2 regions of the Lysinibacillus sp. RU7 genome follow, and region 2 is predicted to be linked to the other one. Evidence: riboswitches for the same ligand, from Rfam matches in the RefSeq annotation. Region 2 holds a riboswitch; the other holds the start of a gene.

Region 1 (3,201 bases), on a different contig from region 2:
TCTGGCGACGCACCAATCACTGTATGGTCATCAAATTCGATATAGTATAAATAAGGGGAAGGCAGTTTCACACGTAAATCACGATAGAGGGAAAATGCATCCCCTGAGAACTCCGCTTGCAGTTTTCGTGACAGGACGATTTCCGTTGCTTCTCCTTCTACCATCACGTCTTGTGCCTTTTTTACTTGTGCTTCAAATTGGGCTAGTGTCGTTTGTTCTGTGAATTCACCCATTGAAAATTCAGTTTGCGAGATTGCTGTTCCGTTTAAAATTTGGTCAATGATGTCGTCGATATTGGGCTCTTTTATTTCTGCATCGATGTTTGTATGGACGATTGTGAATTCATCTGTTACATGATCAAAAATTACAATGGTGTCATATACATGGAAATTGACAGCTGGAATCGTGCTTTGTTCACGGTTGAAGCGAATATAACCGATTGCCCCGCCTGTGAATGGATATTCTGTGTGATTCGAAACACGTGGCATGACCTGCTTTAATGAACGCACTAAATCCCCTTCGTAGCTGTAAGACTGTCCTGTTAGATGCGAATTTTCTGTTAATGTTGTATTTGATCCTGTGTATGTTTTGCGTGGGTTCGCCCCGATAAATGAATAGCGTCCTGTCGTTTCGTGCTTCGCTGAACTTTCCAATAAAAATTTTCGTGTCCCTTGTAGGCGATTGAAAATTAATACAGGTGTTAAACAATCGCCATTTACTCTTTTAATCGTCGTACGTAATGTGTGTTTAATCAACATCCTCACTCCACTCTTGTAAAATAAAAAAGTCCTCTACAAAAAGCATAAATACTTTTTGTAGAGGACGATATAAACCGCGTTGCCACCTCAAGTTGAAGCTAAAAAGCTCCCATCTCGAATCTCTTAACGTGAGATATCCCGTTCGCCAACTTATGCTAGCGACTCTCATAAGGCCCATTCACAAGTGAAAATGACACGTTCCCACCAACCACGTGCTCTCTAAACATTTTGCTGCTTGCTACTCTTCTTATTCATCAATTTGCTCAGCTATTCTTCACTCTGCTCGTATGGCGATTACAGCTACCCATAATCTTCAACCAACCCGAACAATATAACTACTGTCATTGTACGGGGAAAATAATAATAAGTCAATATTTTCAGAAAATAATAATATGCAAGAATGCTATCCACAAAAAAATCGAGCGGCACAGTCACCGCTCGATTGAAAAATTTTAAATTAAATTTTTGAAATTTAAACGCTTATTTAATAGGTACATAATCGGTGCACCTACTGCCAATACGACAAATTCACCCGCAGCTACGGTTAACCATGTCCAGAAGAAAGGTAGCTCTAGTGCGAGATTTAATTCGAAGGCAATAATAAACATTGTAAATGTAAATAGGAGCGTATTTAATACTAAACGTACTATAATATTTTTCACAAATTTACAAATCAATACAAAAATTGAAATCGTAATGATGGAGTGTGCAACACCGAAAATAAGGTCATACAATCCTAATGGTGAAAACATGTTAGAAATAAATACTCCTAGTATAATCCCGATTGAAAAACGAGGATTAAATGCTACTAAATGATTGAATATTTCAGAAATACGGAACTGCACTTCTGTAAATCCAAACGGTGCAACGAGCATTGTCACAGCAATATAAAGCGCTGCAATAATCCCTGTCGTTGCCATAAATTTAACCTTCATATTTATATTCCTCCTAGTTTTTTTACGTGGGATGGTTTCGAACCACGGCGACTTAGCACGAAGTAATATTTTAGTATAATAGATGGCTATCGTCAAATATCTTATAAATCGGAATAGATAAATAGTAAAGAATATTTGAGATGTATGATTCATTAGGCGTTTGTGCTGATCATGCTATACGCCATGTGTGAATAAAATCATTCTCTTAAAAGGGAGGGCGTGATGTAACTGAAAATAGCATTCATTCTAAAGGGATTTAGAAAATGTACATTCCACAACAATAGAACCCTTTCCGCACGTAAAAGAAAGTCTCTTTTTTAAGTCTGCCTTCCCCATCGAACTAGACTTAAATACTAGATAACAACAATTAATTATTAGAAAATTGCTAGAAGTATTTTTGATATTTACATGATAAATAACTCATCAATTTAGCGCTTTAAAGCGTAAAAATATCCGAAAGTAGATTTCTATTATTTAGAAAATTCATAATGTTATTGACTGTCAGATAATATGAGTGTAAGATAGCGGTACATTCATACTTTGCTAAGTTGAATCGGCAAAGTGCAAATAGATAAATAGTTCTAGGGGGATAACAGAAATGGCTATTACTTTGAAAAAGTTTTCATTTTTATCGTCAGCAGCGTTAGCATTAATGCTTGCGGCATGTAACAGTGACGACACAAGCTCGTCGGATGCATCAACAGGTTCATCAGGTGGTGATGCGGCACCGGAAGAAACATACGTAATCGGTGTGACACAAATTGTTGAGCATCCATCATTAGATGCGGCATATGAAGGGTTCCAAAAAGCACTTGAAGATGCTGGGCTAGATGTAGAGTATCAATACAATTCAGCAAGTGGTGATACAAGCCAGACTGTAACAATTGCACAAAAGTTAGTAGGGGACGGAGTAGATTTAATTTTTGCGAACTCAACACCTTCAGCGCAAGCAGCAAAATCAGCAACAGCTGATATTCCAATTGTCTTCACATCTGTAACAGATGCAGTGGGGGCAGAGTTAATCGCTTCTATGGAAGCACCAGGTGGCAATGTGACAGGTACTGTCGACTTACACCCAGATACAATCGCTAATACAGTGAAGTTCCTAAAAGAGGAGCTAGGTGCGAAAAAGGTTGGGACAGTATATAACACAGGTGAGCAAAACTCTGTTGCACAAGTGGAGCAAGTAAAAGCTGCATTGGAAGCACAAGGGTTAACGCTTGTTGAAGCAGCAGTATCGGCTTCAACTGAAGTAAAGCAAGCGACAGAATCATTACTTGGTAAAGTAGATTCTTTATACATTATTACAGATAACACGGTTGTAAACGCACTTGAATCAGTTATCGATGTAGCTAATACAAATCAATTACCGTTAATCGTTGGCGAGCTAGACTCTGTAGCACGTGGCGGATTAGCAGCTTACGGGTTTGAATATTACGATATCGGTTATGAGGCGGGACAAAAGGCTGCTGAAATTTTAAAAGATGGTAAATCAGCTGGCGAGATTC
Region 2 (3,201 bases):
TGTATCACCTAATAAAAAGGACACAACTGCTGAGATGACAAGCGCTAGACAAATAAAGGCATATGTTTTAGCTCTGCCGTATTTATTTTGAACTAAATCTCGGAAAATAAAAGTTGCCCCTACAAAAAGCGTGCCCATTGGGACAATAAACATGCCGAATTGCAACGGTGCAAACTTTGCCGTTACTACGTTCGCAATGACAATGGATAATAAATAAAATAAGATTCGCATTTCTCTATATTCATTCCTTTACAATCTAGTTATTCTGTTCTGCTTCTTTCCAATTTAAATACGTAGTAAGCCCTCTGTTTCGTAGCTTACATGCCGGACATTCCCCGCAACCATCTGCTTGGATGCCGTTATAGCACGTTAACGTTTTAGTACGAACAAATTGTAGTGCGCCCAACTCATCTGCAAGTGCCCATGTTTGCGCCTTATCTAACCACATCAGCGGTGTCTCAATGACAAATGTAGCGTCCATCGATAAATTTAATGTGACATTCAATGATTTGATAAACACATCGCGGCAATCCGGATAACCACTAAAATCTGTTTCGCATACACCTGTGACGATATACTTCGCTCCCACTTGGCTCGCTAACACCCCTGCAAAAGAGAGAAAAAGAAGATTGCGTCCTGGTACAAAAGAAGATGGTAGCTCTCCCTCTTCCCCTTCCTCCACTTCGATTTCCTGTCGTGTTAATGCACTCGGCGCAAGCTGATTAAGGAGCGACATATCCAGTATGTGATGTTTCACGCCTAGTTCCTGTGCGATTTCTTTTGCACATTCGATTTCAAGTGCATGTCGTTGCCCATAATCAAATGTTACCGCCTCTACCTGTGCAAAGCGCTCCATTGCCCAAAATAGACAAGTCGTACTATCTTGCCCACCGCTAAACACAACAACTGCTTTTTCCTGTTTCATATTAAAAACTCCCTTATAAACGAAAAGACAGCATCCTAAGAAAATGCTGTCTCTTCTTAGTTTTTTTAACGAGGGGGGGCTAAAAACCTCTTCTATTTCATTATCGATTATCGATTTTTTCTGGATTTAAATCGTGGTTCATTAAACGATAGTGCGCCATTTCCTCATATTTCGTACCCGGTCTACCGTAGTTACACCAAGGGTCGATCGAAATGCCTCCGCGCGGTGTGAATTTCCCCCATACTTCGATATAGCGTGGGTTTAGCAGTTTAATTAAATCATCCATAATGATATTCACACAATCCTCATGGAAATCGCCATGGTTGCGGAAGCTAAATAAATATAATTTTAATGATTTACTTTCCACAATTTTTTGATCTGGAATGTACGAAATGTACATTGTTGCAAAATCAGGCTGACTTGTAATCGGACATAAGCTTGTAAACTCTGGACAATTAAACTTCACAAAATAATCGCGGTTTGAATGTAAATTATCCACCGACTCTAATACTTCTGGGGCATAATCAAATGAATATTTCGTATTTTTATTTCCTAATAGTGTTAAATCTTTTAATCCTTCCTCGTGGCTACGGCCAGACATAAAAAAACCTCCCTGTATATGTTTCCCAAAACACATCACAAGAGAGGCGGCATTCATCCATATAAACTAAAGCGAACAAATAAAAAAGCCACGTCCGATATGGACATGGCGTAATAAGCATGCTTCCATAGTTTTTTATAGAGGGTATCAGCTATGAACCTCTCCCGTTCAAATGTCGGGAATATTCGTTTCTTTTGATATAATACATAAAACAAAGGAATACGTCAAATATATTTTGAGAATTAAAGCTTTATTGTTATCCGATAGAAGACTCCTGCCTCAAGATATTGTCCGTTCATTCTTTATAAAATAAACAACTGCAATATAGTGATTAAAACTGCACTTGCAAGCGGCACTAGCTTCATCGCATTATAGCCAGATGAGGAGGCATGTATTTGCTCTAGTGGATCTTTTGCAGGTGATGCAAGAAACTCAATAAAGCGTTGCCACCGACTCACTTTGAATTGTGCCAATGATTGCGGTACTTCCACTTTATATTCATCCAATCTTTTTCGTAGTGACGGTTCCTTGTCAAATTCATCCTTCAGCATGGAAATCCTCCTTTAGTTCATCTTTTAAAAACTTAATTGCGTTATGCAATCTTGATTTTACCGTACCAATTGGGATTGATAAAATTTGTGCAACTTCTTCTTGCGGTAAATCGTGATAGTACGTTAGTAAAATGACTCCTCGTTGTTTTTCCGGTAACTTTGCGATTGCTTCTTGCACTGCTAACTTTTCATCTGCTGAAAATTGGCTAGTAGCTGCTGGTACTAAAAACGGAAAAAATGTTTGCCACTTTTTTCGTCTATTTAATTTGTTTACAAGTAGCCGGTAAGCAATTTGAAACAAGTAAGACTTTACAGTTCCCTTTTCTACATCATAGCTATGTAATGTTTTTTGCAATCTTTCAAACGTATCATGAACAATATCCATACTAAGCTGTTCTTCTTGGGTGTAACGAAAAAGGAAGCAATAAAGCGTTTCATATAAATTATGATACAGCATATTAAAGGCTTCTATATCACCTTGTTTGTATGCTTCTATCCATTCTTCATTGCTTTTCATCAAGCCCATCCCCCCAATGAGCTTTTATCGACTTTAATGTAACAGAAACGCGCGTCACAAAATACCCAACTATGACAATCACCCATGCCTGAGACTGATTTGTAAAAAATTGCACATATGGATTGTAAATTGTTTGACCAGCTGTAATTAAGAAATTTAATGCTTGCACGCAAATAATTGTATAAATCGCTAAAATAATTGTTAGTGTATCAAACATATTCCAACGTAAGTAAATAGTTGTTTTCTTGTAATTTATTTTTTTATTTTCACGTACTATATATTTCCTATCATAAGGAATCATTATCGCTAATATAAGTATAATCCATATCCCCATAATGATGAGTGAAATTATCCAACCAATATCCAATTGTATCACCTACCTAAAGCTATAAACTTTTCTAGCAATAAACGCCAATAAAATACTAAATACAGTTAAAATGATAAAATATTGATACTCAGGAAGCCATGTTTCATTTACCATATTTAAATGTAATTGCAAACTGTCATTCAGATAAAGCATTGGATTCCAAAGTAAGAAAATATAATAATTTTGTGGATCTTTTCCTGCAAGAGTTAAAAACATCGACGACATTGTAATGGAAAACAT

Evidence for each region. Region 2 has a riboswitch for preQ1 ahead of queF (preQ(1) synthase). Riboswitches for the same ligand answer to the same signal wherever they lie in the genome.
Region 1: it holds a riboswitch for preQ1, as region 2 does, so the genes downstream of both, AC3II9_RS02770 (QueT transporter family protein) here and queF (preQ(1) synthase) in region 2, are expected to answer to the same signal.

Annotation. Positions count from the first base shown of each region.
Region 1 is NZ_JBYQFK010000002.1:257,818-261,018, reverse strand. It holds gene AC3II9_RS02775 (chorismate-binding protein) at 1-758, opposite strand, end outside; T-box leader at 816-1,022, opposite strand; gene AC3II9_RS02770 (QueT transporter family protein) at 1,211-1,693, opposite strand; PreQ1 riboswitch class I at 1,701-1,745, opposite strand; gene AC3II9_RS02765 (ABC transporter substrate-binding protein) at 2,292-3,201, shown strand, end outside.
Region 2 is NZ_JBYQFK010000021.1:33,149-36,349, reverse strand. It holds gene AC3II9_RS15160 (VUT family protein) at 1-231, opposite strand, end outside; gene queC (7-cyano-7-deazaguanine synthase QueC) at 257-970, opposite strand; gene queF (preQ(1) synthase) at 1,026-1,526, opposite strand; PreQ1 riboswitch class I at 1,648-1,694, opposite strand; gene AC3II9_RS15145 (hypothetical protein) at 1,829-2,077, opposite strand; gene AC3II9_RS15140 (RNA polymerase sigma factor) at 2,064-2,603, opposite strand; gene AC3II9_RS15135 (group-specific protein) at 2,581-2,970, opposite strand; gene AC3II9_RS15130 (ABC transporter permease) at 2,971-3,201, opposite strand, start outside.